2 regions of the Streptomyces sp. NPDC051109 genome follow, and region 2 is predicted to be linked to the other one. Evidence: riboswitches for the same ligand, from Rfam matches in the RefSeq annotation. Region 2 holds a riboswitch; the other holds the start of a gene.
The links. A riboswitch is a leader RNA that binds a small molecule or an ion and turns the genes downstream of it on or off. The one in region 2 is predicted to bind S-adenosylmethionine.
Positions count from the first base shown of each region.

Region 1 (7,547 bases), on a different contig from region 2:
TGCGCAGCCCGTGCGCGGGCCTCCCCGCACGGGCCGGGGGCAGGTCCGTCAGGACCCGGAGACGGTCAGGGACCGGCGGTGAACAGCAGCGCGTTCGGGCTGGAGCCGGGCGTCAAGCCCGTGCCCCGCGCCGTCCCGGCCCGCACCGCCGACGGGCCGCCGACAAGACCACCCGTATGGTCCGCCCCCACACCGGGGAGCGCACTGCCGGTGCGCCCCCGATGCCCCGCCACCCCCACGGACGTCGTTGAACTGCGGCGATGTACGTGATGGCCGAGCCCTGCCCGCGGCCGGCGTCGCCGTGCCGGAGCCCGCGCCGTACGCGGCCCCCTCGCCCCCCGTACATCGTCACCGTACGGAAGGACCTCGACCCGGCCGACGTGGCGACCAGCCGGACTTCCCGAGCGACCGGCCCCGAGCGTCCGGTCAGCCGCGGGCGGCCTCGATGAAGGCCCGGATGAGGTCGGGGGACTTCACGCCGCGCGCGCTCTCCACCCCGCTGGAGACGTCCACGCCCCAGGCGCCGGTGGTCTCCACGGCCTCCCGGACGCTCCCCGGGGTCAGCCCGCCGGCCAGCAGCCAGCGGCCCTCGGGGGCGGTGAACTCCGCGGAGCCCCAGTTCCACGGCTTGCCGGAGCCGGGGTCGGGGGCGTCGAGCAGCAGCAGGTCCTCCCCGTACTCCCCGCAGCGCTTCACGTGCTCGGCGGTGGCCCGCAGCAGGGTCCGGCCCTCGGCGCGCAGCGCCTCGTAGTACTCCGGTCCCTCGTCCCCGTGCAGCTGCACTCCGCGTACGCCGCTCTCCTCGGTCAGCCGGCGCACCTCCTCGACCGGCTGCCCCCGGAACACCCCGACGGTCAGCACCCCGGCCGGGACCCGCGCCGCCAGCTCGCTCGCCCCGGCGGCGCCGATCGTACGGGGGCTCCCCGGTGCGAAGACGAACCCGACGGCATCGGCCCCGGCCGCCACGGCCACGTCGACGTCCGGCCCGGTCTTCAGCCCGCAGATCTTCACGAACAGCTCGCTCATCCCCCCAGTCAACCAAACCGCCCTGTCGGGTGGCGATGGGACCGGGAAACGCCCGAGGGCGGCACCCCCCGTGTGGGGAGTGCCGCCCTCGGTCGAAGAACAGCCGATCAGCCGGGGGCCGATCAGAAGTCCATGTCACCGCCCGGCATGCCGCCGCCGGCCGGGGCGCCGGCCTTCTCGGGCTTGTCGGCGATGACGGCCTCGGTGGTGAGGAAGAGGGCCGCGATCGACGCCGCGTTCTGCAGCGCGGAGCGGGTGACCTTCGCCGGGTCGATGATGCCCTCGGCGATCATGTCCACGTACTCGCCGGTCGCGGCGTTCAGGCCCCAGCCGACGGTCAGGTTGCGGACCTTCTCCACGACGACGCCGCCCTCAAGACCACCGTTGACGGCGATCTGCTTGAGCGGGGCCTCCAGGGCGAGCTTCACGGCGTTGGCGCCGGTCGCCTCGTCACCCGTCAGGTCGAGCTTCTCGAAGACCGCGGAGGCCTGGAGCAGGGCCACGCCGCCACCGGCGACGATGCCCTCCTCGACGGCCGCCTTCGCGTTGCGAACGGCGTCCTCGATGCGGTGCTTGCGCTCCTTGAGCTCCACCTCGGTCGCGGCGCCGGCCTTGATGACGGCCACGCCGCCGGCCAGCTTCGCGAGGCGCTCCTGGAGCTTCTCGCGGTCGTAGTCCGAGTCGGAGTTCTCGATCTCGGCGCGGATCTGGTTGACGCGACCCTGAACCTGGTCGCTGTCACCGGCACCGTCGACGATCGTGGTCTCGTCCTTGGTGATGACGACCTTGCGGGCGCGGCCGAGCAGGTCGAGACCGGCGTTCTCCAGCTTGAGGCCGACCTCCTCGGAGATGACCGTGCCGCCCGTGAGGATGGCGATGTCGCCGAGCATGGCCTTGCGGCGGTCACCGAAGCCCGGGGCCTTGACGGCGACGGAGCGGAAGGTGCCGCGGATCTTGTTGACGACCAGGGTCGACAGGGCCTCGCCCTCGACGTCCTCGGCGATGATCAGCAGCGGCTTGCCGGACTGCATGACCTTCTCGAGGAGCGGCAGCAGGTCCTTGACCGAGCCGATCTTCGAGTTGACGATCAGGATGTACGGGTCGTCGAGCGACGCCTCCATACGCTCCATGTCGGTGGCGAAGTACGCCGAGATGTAGCCCTTGTCGAAGCGCATGCCCTCGGTGAGCTCAAGCTCCAGACCGAAGGTCTGGGACTCCTCGACGGTGATGACGCCTTCCTTGCCGACCTTGTCCATGGCCTCGGCGATGAGCTCGCCGATCTGGGTGTCGGCGGCGGAGATGGAGGCCGTGGAAGCGATCTGCTCCTTGGTCTCGACATCCTTCGCCTGCTCCAGCAGGGCGCCGGAGACGGCCTCGACGGCCTTCTCGATGCCGCGCTTGAGGGCCATCGGGTTGGCGCCGGCGGCCACGTTGCGCAGGCCCTCGCGGACGAGCGCCTGGGCGAGCACGGTGGCGGTGGTCGTACCGTCGCCCGCGACGTCGTCCGTCTTCTTGGCGACTTCCTTGACCAGCTCGGCGCCGATCTTCTCGTACGGGTCCTCGAGCTCGATCTCCTTGGCGATGGAGACACCATCGTTGGTGATCGTGGGGGCGCCCCACTTCTTCTCAAGGACGACGTTGCGACCCTTGGGGCCGAGGGTGACCTTGACGGCGTCGGCGAGCTGGTTCATCCCGCGCTCGAGACCGCGCCGGGCCTCCTCGTCGAACGCAATGATCTTGGCCATCTGAAGTGGTCCTCCAGGACTGGGGTTCCCCCTGCGCCGTCGGCACGAGGGGAGGGTTGGATTGCTCCGGACCGCGCCCGCGCCCGCGACGGACGGCCTGCGTGCCCGGCGGTTCCTTCCCGCCGGACCCTGCGGGCCTCACCGACCCGGTCCTGTGTAGTAGCACTCTCACCAGGAGAGTGCTAACGCCAATGATTAGCACTCGACCCCTCCGAGTGCAAGCGGCTTCGGGCAACGGCCGGGGCGGCCGGCCGGCCCGACGGGGGCCGGACATGCGTCGAGGGTCCACATCCCTCCTCCAGGATGTGGACCCTCGTGCTTGATGCGTCGCTGGTCGATCGCGCCGGGGCTAGACGGCGAGCTTGACCATGTCCGCCTGCGGACCCTTCTGGCCCTGCGAGATCTCGAACTCGACCCGCTGACCCTCTTCAAGGGTGCGGTACCCGTCCATCTGGATGGCGCTGTAGTGGACGAACACATCCGCACCACCGTCGACCGCGATGAAGCCGTAGCCCTTCTCCGCGTTGAACCACTTGACGGTGCCCTGAGCCATGCCTAACTCCCCTATTACTGGCCCTTGCGCAGGACCGCACTTCGCGGTCCCGGGTCAGAACTTGCGCCGGAACGCCTCGACCGGGGCTGAATGTATCTGCACCGCTGCTGTCTGCAACAGGTCAATCCGACGAGAAATCTGGACACGGGGATACATTGAAATAGAGTGAAAAGTTGGCATATTCCCGGGCAACTCGGACCCGGCATATCTCGCCAAAGCCCCATACCGCACTTGCACATTGACTCAATGTCAACCATCACGCGACCCGCTCATATGCGGCGGGCAAGAACAGCGGAGGGGACTTCCCCAACTCTACCGCGCCCAACCAAGCAGAATTACCCCCTCCGCTTTTACCGGAAGGGGTAATTCTGGGCTTGCGCGTGTCAGCAGCCGCCCGCCACGGCGGGAATGATCGAGACGCCCGCGCCGTCCGGCGTCACCGCGTCCAGACCGCCCTCGAAGCGCACGTCGTCGTCGTTGACGTAGACGTTCACGAAGCGGCGCAGCTTGCCCTGGTCGTCCAGGACGCGGGCGGCGATGCCCGGGTGGTTCGACTCCAGGGAGGCGATGACCTCGGAGAGGGTCGCGCCTTCGGCGGGGACCTCGGCCTGGCCGCCGGTGTAGGTGCGCAGGATGGTGGGGATGCGGACGTTGACGCTCATGGCGCTACTGCCTTTCCGGGGGCGGAGGGTGTGGGTCAGGCCAGGCCGGCGGCGCGGAAGGCGTCCAGGCTCGGGCGGATGGTGGCGGTCTGCCCGCTGTCCGCGGCCACCGCCTCCAGGGTCTTGAGGCCGTCACCGGTGTTGAGGACCACCGTGGTCAGCGCCGGGTCGAGCTGCCCGTTCTCGATGAGCTTCTTGGTCACGCCGACGGTCACGCCGCCCGCGGTCTCGGCGAAGATGCCCTCGGTCTGCGCGAGGATCTTGATCGCCTCGACGACCTGCTCGTCGGTGACGTCCTCGACGTACCCGCCCGTGCGGCGGGCGATGTCCAGGACGTACGGGCCGTCGGCCGGGTTGCCGATGGCGAGCGACTTGGCGATGGTGTTCGGCTTCTGCGGGCGGACCACGTCGTGGCCGGCCTTGAAGGCGGTGGACACCGGGGAGCAGCCCTCGGCCTGCGCACCGAAGATCTTGTACGGCTTGTCCTCGACGAGACCGAGCTTGATCAGCTCCTGCAGACCCTTGTCGATCTTCGTCAGCTGCGAGCCGGACGCGATCGGGATCACGATCTGGTCGGGCAGCCGCCAGCCGAGCTGTTCGCAGATCTCGTACGCCAGGGTCTTGGAGCCCTCGCCGTAGTAGGGGCGCAGGTTGACGTTGACGAAGCCCCAGCCCTCGCCGAGCGGGTCGCCGATGAGCTCGGAGCAGAAGCGGTTGACGTCGTCGTAGTTGCCCTCGATGCCGACGAGGTCGCCGCCGTACACACCGGCCATGACGACCTTGCCCTGCTCCAGGTCGTGCGGGATGAACACGCAGGAGCGGAAGCCGGCCCGGGCGGCCGCGGCGCCGACGGCGCCGGCCAGGTTGCCGGTGGAGGAGCAGGACAGGGTGGTGAAGCCGAAGGCGCGGGCGGCCTCGACGGCGATGGCCACGACGCGGTCCTTGAAGGAGTGCGTCGGGTTGCCGGAGTCGTCCTTGACGTACAGCTTGCCCGTGACGCCGAGCTCCTTGGCCAGGTTGGCCGCGTCCACGAGCTTGGTGAAGCCGGGGTTCAGGCTGGGCTTGGAGGCCACGTCCGCGGGGACGGGCAGCAGTGGGGCGTAGCGCCAGATGTTGTTCGGGCCGGCCTCGATCGCGGCGCGCAGCGCCTCCGGGTCTCCGATGGGAAGGTCGTAGGCGACTTCCAGCGGACCGAAGCACTCGACGCAGGCGAAGATGGGACCCAGCTCGAAACGGGTACCGCACTCGCGACACGAGAGGCCGGTGGCAGGTCCGAGATCGACAGAGGTGGCAACAGTCTGTGCAGCCATGATGGCGAGGCCCTTTCTCCTCATCTTCCCCATGGCGCACTTCGCCATGAGACGGAATTGGCACCTTCCCTAGCCGGGGACCCCGCTGCTGCAAGCAAGCGCGAGAACCGACTGGAGGGTTGCCGGGGCTTCAACGGGCCGTGTCCCTCTGCCCCTCTGGATGAGCGGTATGGCACCGGTTCGCGCGCTCTGCGGCGCGTCCGGGCGTTTGTGCGCGGGGACCCCCGGCATGCGGTGGTCCTTCGCGTTGTTCAAGACTGTAACTGAAGGTCCGCGTGGTTGAGACAGCCGTCCGAACCGCGAGATGGATCACTTTTCGGCCGAAACCGCCGGGGAGCGAAGGACGACCAGGGAGTGCTGAACGTGCTGGAAGAGGTGGAGCGCTGGTTCGCGGACCGCTCCTGGTCCGCGGCCGACCGACCGCTCGACCAGCTGCTTTCCGCCAAGCGGGCGGCGGGCACCACGGTCAGCGTGGTCCTGCCCGCGCTCGACGAGGAGGAGACGGTCGGCGCGATCGTCGAGGTGATCCGGCGCGATCTGATCGACGGGCTGCCGCTGCCGCTGGTCGACGAACTGGTCGTGATCGACTCGGGCTCCACCGACCGGACCGCCGAGGTGGCCGCCAAGGCCGGCGCCCGGGTGGTGCACCGCGACGACATCCTGCCGCGGATCCCGGCCGTGCACGGCAAGGGCGAGGTGCTGTGGCGCTCGCTGCTGGCGACCACGGGGGACGTGGTCTGCTTCGTGGACGCGGACCTGCGGGACTTCTCCTCCGCCTTCGTCTCCGGGATCGTGGGCCCGCTGCTGACCGAGCCCGACGTGCAGTTCGTCAAGGCGATGTACGACCGCCCGCTGGGGGACGCCCCCGGCCAGGGCGGCCGGGTCACCGAGCTCGTCGCCCGCCCGCTGCTCAATCTGCACTGGCCGCAGCTGGCCGGCTTCGTCCAGCCCCTGGGCGGCGAGTACGCCGTGCGCCGGGCCCTGCTGGAACGTTTGCCCTTCCCCGTCGGGTACGGGGTCGAGCTCGGCCTGCTCGTGGACGCGCTGCACACGGTCGGACTGGACGCATTGGCCCAGGTGGACGTGGGCGTACGGCTCCACCGCCATCAGGACGGCCAGGCGCTGGGCCGGATGGCCGCAGCGATCTACCGGACGGCGCAGCTGCGGCTCTCGCGCGGGCCTTCCCCCAGCCACCGCCGGGGCTACCCCCACGTACGGCCGGAGCTGACGCAGTTCGAGCGCGGCCCGGACGGGTTCACGCCGCGGACGTACGCCGTGGACACCGAGGAGCGGCCGCCGATGGCGGGGGTCAAGGAGTACTCCGGCCGACGGGTGGCGTGAGGGAACTGACGTTTGAGCGGGCGGGCCCCGGGCTAGGTTCGCCGCATGGCTTCCCAGGTACTCGTTGCAGCGAACCGCGGCCCGCTCTCCTACGCACTCGACGAAGACGGCACCCTCACGGCCCGGCGGGGCGGGGGCGGACTCGTCTCCGGCCTCTCCGCCGCCCTCGCCCGCCAGCCGGAGGCGCTGTGGGTCTGCGCGGCCCTGTCGGACGCGGACCGGGAGGCGGTCCGCCGCGGCGTCTCCGAGCCCGGCGTCCGGATGCTGGACATCGATCCCACCACGTACGACGACGCGTACAACGGCATCGCGAACTCGGTGCTGTGGTTCACCCACCACCACCTGTACGACATCCCGCGCGAGCCGGTCTTCGACGCGCGGTTCCGGCGGCAGTGGCAGTCGTACGCCGCCTACAACCACGCCTTCGCGGTGGCGCTGGCCGAGGAGGCGGGCGAGGGCGCGGCGGTGCTCGTGCAGGACTACCACCTGGCGCTGGTCCCGGGTGAGCTGCGCCGGCTGCGGCCCGACCTGAAGATCAGCCACTTCACGCACACCCCGTGGGCCTCGCGGGAGTTCCTGGAGATGCTCCCCGACGACGTCCGCTCGCAGCTGGTGTGGGGCATGCTCGGGGCGGACATCGTGGGCTTCCACACCTGGGCGTGGGCGAACAGCTTCATGGACGGCGCGCACCTGGACGACGAGCGGGGCGTGGCCGAGCCCTGCTCCCCGGCGGGGACGGGCGAGCGGTTCGTCGAGAAGGCCCCGCGCGGTCCGGTGCGGCACCGGCGGACGGACGTGGCCGTGTACCCGCTGGGCGTGGACGCGGACGAGCTGCGGGCGCTGGCGCACCGGCCGGAGGTGAACGACAAGCTGGCGGCGCTGCGGGCGGAGGTCGGTGACCGCAAGGCGA
Region 1 covers NZ_JBITFF010000012.1:102,909-110,455, reverse strand. Annotated here, with positions in the region: gene ACIBAD_RS22585 (phosphoribosylanthranilate isomerase) at 427-1,026, opposite strand; gene groL (chaperonin GroEL) at 1,149-2,771, opposite strand; gene ACIBAD_RS22575 (cold-shock protein) at 3,121-3,324, opposite strand; gene ACIBAD_RS22570 (MoaD/ThiS family protein) at 3,708-3,986, opposite strand; gene thrC (threonine synthase) at 4,022-5,320, opposite strand; SAM riboswitch class I at 5,314-5,463, opposite strand; gene ACIBAD_RS22560 (glucosyl-3-phosphoglycerate synthase) at 5,660-6,637, shown strand; gene ACIBAD_RS22555 (trehalose-6-phosphate synthase) at 6,683-7,547, shown strand, end outside.
Region 1: it holds a riboswitch for S-adenosylmethionine, as region 2 does, so the genes downstream of both, thrC (threonine synthase) here and ACIBAD_RS25530 (aminotransferase class V-fold PLP-dependent enzyme) in region 2, are expected to answer to the same signal.

Region 2 (7,547 bases):
ACCGTGTGGGCCAAGGGCAAGCTGCTCATCAACGACAACACGAACGAGCCGCTGCGTCCCGAGGACGTGCAGGTCGGTTCGCTGACCTTCGCCAGGCCCGAGGGCCTGGAGGAGGAGCAGCACGACTTCCAGACTCAGATCGCCAAGGCCGCCCTGATGATCGTCCGCATCAAGCCGGAGGACATCAAGGACAAGCAGGAACTTGAGTGGTCCCACGAGGGCATCGTGGCCTACTCGAAGATCTGCACCCACGTCGGCTGCCCGATCAGCCTGTACGAGCAGCAGACCCACCACGTGCTCTGCCCGTGCCACCAGTCCACCTTCGACCTCTCCGACGGCGCCCGAGTCATCTTCGGTCCGGCCGGCCACGCGCTTCCGCAGCTGCGGATCGGCGTGAACGGTGAAGGCTTCCTCGAAGCGCTCGGCGACTTCGAAGAGCCCGTCGGTCCTGCATTCTGGGAGCGCGGATGAGCACTGCCACTGACACGAAGCGACCGGCGCCCTCCAAGGGCGAGCGGGTAGCGGACTGGGCCGACGGACGCCTGGGCATCTACAGCCTGGCCAAGTCCAACATGCGCAAGATCTTCCCGGACCACTGGTCCTTCATGCTGGGTGAGATCTGCCTCTACAGCTTCATCATCATCATCCTCACGGGTGTGTACCTGACGCTGTTCTTCCACCCGAGCATGAACGAGGTCGTGTACCACGGCTCGTACGTGCCGATGCAGGGTGTCCAGATGTCCGAGGCCTTCGCCTCGACTCTGAACATCAGCTTCGAGGTCCGCGGCGGTCTGCTCATCCGGCAGATCCACCACTGGGCGGCGCTGATCTTCGTCGCGGCGATGCTCGTGCACATGATGCGCGTGTTCTTCACGGGCGCGTTCCGCAAGCCGCGCGAGGTCAACTGGATCTTCGGCTTCCTGCTGCTGGTCCTCGGCATGTTCACCGGTTTCACCGGTTACTCCCTGCCGGACGACCTGCTCTCGGGCACCGGTGTCCGCTTCATGGAGGGCGCGATCCTGTCCGTGCCGATCGTCGGCACGTACCTGTCGTTCTTCCTCTTCGGCGGCGAGTTCCCCGGCGGCGACTTCGTCGCGCGGTTCTACTCGATCCACATCCTGCTGCTGCCCGGCATCATGATGGGCCTGCTGGTGGCCCACCTGATCCTGGTCTTCTACCACAAGCACACCCAGTTCGCGGGTCCCGGCAAGACGAACAACAACGTCGTCGGCATGCCGCTGCTGCCGGTCTACATGGCCAAGGCCGGAGGCTTCTTCTTCCTGGTCTTCGGTGTCATCGCGGCCATCGCGGCGATCGCCTCGATCAACCCGATCTGGGCGCTGGGCCCGTACCGGCCGGACCACGTGTCCACCGGCGCGCAGCCCGACTGGTACATGGGCTTCTCCGAGGGCCTCATCCGTGCGATGCCCGGCTGGGAGATCAACCTCTGGGGCCACACGCTCGTCCTGGGCGTGTTCATCCCGCTGGTGATCTTCCCGCTGGTGCTGGCCGCGATCGCGGTGTACCCGTTCATCGAGTCCTGGGTCACCGGGGACAAGCGCGAGCACCACATCCTGGACCGCCCGCGCAACGTCCCGACCCGTACGGCCTTCGGTGTGGCCTGGCTGACGTGGTACGTCATCCTGCTGATCGCCGGTGGAAACGACATGTTCGCGCAGTACTTCCACCTGTCGATCAACAACATCACCTGGTTCGCCCGTATCGGCTTCTTCGTCGGCCCGGTCATCGCCTTCGTCATCACCAAGCGGATCTGCCTCGGCCTCCAGCGCCGGGACCGGGACAAGGTGCTGCACGGTCGCGAGACCGGCATCATCAAGCGCCTGCCGCACGGTGAGTTCGTCGAGGTCCACGAGCCGCTGGCGCAGGGCAAGCTGCACACCCTGACCGCGCACGAGCAGTACAAGCCGGTCGAGATCGGCCCGACGGTCGACGAGAACGGTGTCGAGCGCAAGGTCGGCCGCATGGAGAAGCTCCGCGCGAAGCTCAGCAAGGGCTACTACGCGGAGGACAGCCAGATTCCGAAGCCCACGGTGGAGGAGTACAAGGAGATCCAGAGCGGCCACGGCCACCACTGATCCCGCTTGAGGGACTGATTCAGGTCAGTCCTGGTGTCGCCACGGCAAGAGCCCCGTCCAGTGTCCGGACGGGGCTCTTTGCCGTCCCCGGGGCTGGATAGGCTGAACCCCTTCCCATTCGAGTGGGCCCCGGCATACCGGGTGGCCGATCAACAGCAGGAGCGGACCATGAACGTTGCGACCCCGGCAGGCGGCGACAGCGTGGCGGCCCGCGGCTGGCCGGGTCTTCTCGACGCCCTGCTGACCGGCCAGGACCTGCGCGCCGAGGAGACCGCCTGGGCCATGGACCGGATCATGCGCGGGGAGGCCACGGACGCCCAGATCGCCGGCTTCGTGGTGGCGCTGCGGGCCAAGGGGGAGACGGTCGCGGAGATCAACGGCCTCGTGCGCTCGATGTACGGGCACGCCAACCTGATCGAGGTGCCGGGCCGGACGGTGGACATCGTCGGCACGGGCGGCGACGGGGCCAAAACGGTGAACATCTCGACGATGTCCTCGATCGTGGTGGCCGGCACGGGGGCCAAGGTGGTCAAGCACGGCAACCGGGCCGCGTCGTCCGCGAGCGGTTCCTCGGACGTGCTGGAGAAGCTCGGGGTCAACCTGGACCTCACCCCGGCGAGGGTGGTCGAGGTCGCGGAGGAGGCCGGCATCACCTTCTGCTTCGCGGTGAAGTTCCACCCGGCGCTGCGGCACGTGGCGGCGGCCCGCAAGGAGCTGGGCATCCGGACCACGTTCAACTTCCTCGGCCCGCTCACCAACCCGGCGCGGGTACGGGCGCAGGCCACGGGCGTGGCGGACGCCCGGGTGGCGCCCATCGTGGCGGGCGTGCTGGCGGAGCGGGGCTCCTCGGCGCTGGTGTTCCGCGGGGACGACGGCCTGGACGAGCTGACGACGACCGCGACCTCCCGGGTGTGGTGGGTCCGCGACGGCCGGGTGGACGAGCGGTCCTTCGACCCGCGCGACGTCGGCATCCCGCTGGTCGACGTCTCGGCGCTGCGGGGCGCGGACGCCTCGTACAACGCGGACGTGGCCCGCCGGCTGCTGGCCGGCGAGCCGGGCCCGGTGCGCGACGCGGTCCTGCTGAACTCGGCGGCGGCCCTGGTGGCCCTGGACCCGGGCACGGATTCCCTGGAGGACCAGATCCGCAGCGCGATCGCCCGTGCGGCCGATTCCATCGACTCGGGCGCGGCCCGCGCGGCCCTGGACCGCTGGGTGGCGGCCAGCAACGCCTGAGCTCTCCGAGCGGCTCCTGATCGCTTCCGGCCAAGGCCCCGGTCCACCATGCGGACCGGGGCCTTGTGCATGCGGGATCTTGTGGCAGGATGCTGACCAGGTCACGAGTGACAGCGTTTTGGCCCCGGCTTGCTGTCCGGCAACCCTCCTTCCGTGGCGGGGTGCCCCGGGTGATGACCAGGTCGTGGGCAGAAAGGCCTGCGGCAAGCGCGGATCCCTCGATACCAGGGGTCCTGGTCTGTCGAGGAGCTTTTCCGTGAGCAAGCGAATGCGATAGGGCGACTCCGCCCCTTCTTCACCCTCCGTGCGGTCCCGAATCGTCCGCGCGTCGAGGCAACTCCCGTACCTCTGGCACATGTGCATCCGCGCATCCGCTGCATCCGCACACCCGTTTCCGGGGATGCCCGCAGCATGCGGGGTGCACCCCACGTACGGGCCGTCCGAAGCCATTCAGCCTGTCCTGCCGGGAGATACCGCCATGTCCACGTACCCGAACGCCGCCGTCACCACCACCGCCGCCGCCACCGAGGCCGTCGACCCCGCCTGCGCCCGGCCGCTGCCGGTCCTCGGCCGGGACGTCACCGTCCCGCTCGTCACCGGCGGCGAGGTCACGTACGCGGCACTCGACTACGCGGCCAGCGCCCCCGCGCTGCAGCGGGTCTGGGACGACGTCGCCGCCTACGCCCCGTACTACGGCAGCGTGCACCGCGGGGCGGGCTACCTCTCCCAGCTGTCCACGGACCTCTTCGAGCAGAGCCGGGTGACGGTCGCCGAGTTCCTCGACTGCCGTCCGTCCGATCAGGTGGTCTTCACCCGGTCCACCACCGACTCGCTGAACCTGCTCGCCGCCGTGCTGCCGGCCGACTGCCAGGTGTTCGTCTTCGAGACCGAGCACCACGCCTCGCTGCTGCCGTGGGCGGACGCGCAGGTCACGTACCTCGACGCGCCGCGGACCCCGGCCCAGGCCGTGCAGACCCTGGAGCGGGCGCTGGCCGAGCGCGACCCTTACGGCCCGGCACTGGTCTGCGTCACCGGCGCCTCCAACGTCACCGGTGAGCTGTGGCCGGTGAAGGAGCTCGCCGCCGCGGCACACGCCCACGGCGCGCGGATCGTCCTGGACGCCGCCCAGCTGGCGCCGCACCACCCCGTCTCCGTGCAGGAGCTGGACGTCGACTGGGTGGCCTTCTCCGGGCACAAGCTGTACGCGCCGTTCGGCTCGGGCGTACTGGCCGGGCGCGCGGACTGGCTGCAGCAGGCGGAGCCGTACCTGGCCGGCGGCGGCGCCTCCCGCAAGGTCGCCCGCCGCGCGGACGGCGGCGTCGACGTCGAGTGGCACACGACGGCGGCCCGCCACGAGGCCGGCTCCCCGAACGTGATCGGCGTCTACTCGATCGCCTCGGCCTGCAAGGCCCTGACCGAGGCGGGCTTCGACGGCCTCGTCGCCCGCGAGCGCCACCTGATCGCCAAGGTCCGCGAGGGCCTGGCGGAGGTCCCGGCGGTCCGCATCCTGTCCCTCTTCGGCGACGACGCCCCGCGGGTCGGCGTCATCTCCTTCGTGGTGGACGGCTGGAACAGCTCGCACTTCGCGGCGGCGCTGTCGGCGGAGTACGGGATCGGCGTCCGCGACGGCCTGTTCTGCGCCCACCCGCTGGTCCGCACCCTGCTGGGCAGCGAGCCGCAGGCCCAGGGCGAATGCGGAGCCCCCGAGGCGGCCCCGGGTGAGCGCTCCCTGAACGCGATCCGCGTCAGCTTCGGCGCCGGCACCCCGGACGAGCACGTCGACCGCTTCGTCGGCGCAGTGAGGGAACTGGTCACTTCGGGAGCCAAGTGGCAGTACCGCACGGAGGAAGGCCGCTGCGTCCCGGCCGTCTGACACCCGTGGGGATCACGCTCAGCGGTCCTGCCGCGGCCGTCTGCGCCCTTGCGGCCGCACGGGAGGTGCCCCGGCGTACCGTGACCGGCGGCGGCGGCGGGGGGCGCGGCGCGGGGTGTGGCGTACTGCGGGCCGGGCCGGGCCGGAGGCGTCAGGCGTCGAGGCCGATGGCGAAGGCCGCTTCCAGGTCGTGCTGGGAGTACGTGCGGAACGCCACGTGGGTGTCGGTCGCCTCGACGCCCGGGATCTTGCTGATGCGGCCCGGGATGATGTCCGCGAGGTTCTCGTGGCGGGCCACGCGGACCAGGGCGATCAGGTCGTACGTCCCGGTGACGGAGTAGACCTCGCTGACGTTGTCCAGCGCGGCGATCGACTCGGCGATCTCGGGGATGCGGTCCACGCTGGTCTTGATGAGCACGATCGCGGTGATCACGGCTGGCTGTCTCCCTCGGTGGCCGTCGCTGGTCGCCTCACTCTAGTCGTACGCCGATAGCGCACCCACGCGTAGACGAAGCCGAGCGAGAAGCCCACCACGTGGGCGAGGTAGGCCACCCCGGGGCCGCTTCCCGCGCGGTGCGCCGCCACCCACTGGAGGGCGAACCAGAACAGCAGGACCACCCACGCCGGGAAGCGCAGGGGGAGGAAGAGGAGGAAGGGGAAGAGGCTGGTCACCCGCGCCCGCGGGAACAGGCACAGGAAGGCCCCGAGCACCGCCGAGATCGCACCCGACGCACCCACCAGCGTCTGAGCCGAGGAGGCGTTGGCCGCCGCGTACGCCGCCAGCGCCAGGTAGCCCGTGCAGATGTAGAACGACAGGAACTCCGGCCGCCCCATCCGCTCCTGCGTCATCACGCCGAAGACGTAGAGGAACAGCATGTTGCCGAGCAGGTGCAGCCAGCTGCCGTGCACGAACAAGGCGGTCAGCGGTGTCAGCAGGGCCCGCGCCGAGCCGGTGAAGAGTTCGTCGGGGACCACGCCCCAGCGCCGGAAGTACGCGGTCCCCGTCTCCAGTAACCGCTCACCGGTCCCGTACGAGGGATCGAGCCCCGAGGCCGGGCCGAGCAGGAACACCACGCAGCAGCCCGCGATCAGCGCGTGGACGACCACCGGGCCCCGAGCGGCTTCCCGCAGGGCCTGCCACTTTACGATCATGCGATCGAGCATGACCCAAGCGGACCCGCCCGAAGCACCGGCAGGCCGTAGGGTTACGTGCTGCGGTCCGCCGATTGACGCGGACGGCGGCTTTAATTGAATCAGCTACGAAGGAGAGAGCGGCCTGATGACGGTTCCCCTGCCGACCGACACCACCCGGTGGCGCTGCACGCTGTGCGGCAACCTCACGCGTTTCGACGTCACTCGTTCGTCGAAGGTCGTGGAGTACGTCCACCTGGACCTTGCCGGGGAGCCCAAGGTCGAGGAGCGCGAGGTGGTCAATGAGACCATCGAGTCGGTCCGCTGCCGGTGGTGCAACGCCGTGGACCAGATCGAGCTCGTGGACAGGCCGGGCGCGGACTCCTGACGGAGCCCCGCCCACAGGTGAATGACGGTAGGGGTGACGGATTGTGGAGCCAGCAAGCGGCGCTGAGCCGGCCGACGCGGCCGGCGACGCCGCCGAGGTGCTCGACCGCCCGCTGCCGGAAGGCGTGCGGCGCCGGGTCGTCGCGCTCGTCTCGGACGCCTTCGGCGGACTGACGGTCGCGGACCTCCCGGCGCAGCTGCGCCAGTACGCCCGGTTCACCCCGACCCGGCGCGCCAAGTTCGCGGGCAACGCCATGGCCGCGGCGGTGGAGACGGACGCCGTCTTCCGGGGCCGCGTCGCCGAGAAGCTCCGCGAGGCCCAGGCCGACCTGGCCGGTGCGCTGGATTCGGGCGCCCCGCCCGCCGCCGCCGACCCGCTGGACGTGGCGGCCGCCGCGTACGTACTGCGCCCGGTCGGCTGGGTGAAGCTGGTGGCCGCCGCGGGCGAGGAGGCGCAGCGCGCCGACGCCGAGCGGGTCGGCGAGGAGACCCGGCGCGAACTGGACCGGCTGCGCGAGGAACTGGCCCAGGCACGGGACGCGCAGCGCCTGGGCGGCGAGCAGGTACGGACCGAGCTGGACGCGGCGCGCAAGGAAGCGGAATCGCTTCAGCGCAAGCTGCGCAGCGCCCAGAGCGACGTGAAGCGCGGCGAGGCGGCCCTGCGCAAGGTCACCGCCGAGATCGACGGGATCCGGGGCGAGGCGGCCGCGCAGGTGGCGGCCGCAGAGAGCGAGACCCGGCGCCTCAAGTCCCGCCTCGCGGAGGTCGAGACGGCGCTGGAGACCTCCCGCCGGGCCACCCGCGAGGGCCGCAGCGTCGAGGACATG
Region 2 covers NZ_JBITFF010000015.1:4,423-11,969, reverse strand. Annotated here, with positions in the region: gene ACIBAD_RS25545 (Rieske (2Fe-2S) protein) at 1-471, shown strand, start outside; gene ACIBAD_RS25540 (cytochrome bc complex cytochrome b subunit) at 468-2,096, shown strand; gene trpD (anthranilate phosphoribosyltransferase) at 2,265-3,329, shown strand; SAM riboswitch class IV at 3,429-3,545, shown strand; gene ACIBAD_RS25530 (aminotransferase class V-fold PLP-dependent enzyme) at 3,808-5,202, shown strand; gene ACIBAD_RS25525 (Lrp/AsnC ligand binding domain-containing protein) at 5,354-5,635, opposite strand; gene ACIBAD_RS25520 (rhomboid family intramembrane serine protease) at 5,632-6,354, opposite strand; gene ACIBAD_RS25515 (hypothetical protein) at 6,482-6,721, shown strand; gene ACIBAD_RS25510 (NYN domain-containing protein) at 6,762-7,547, shown strand, end outside.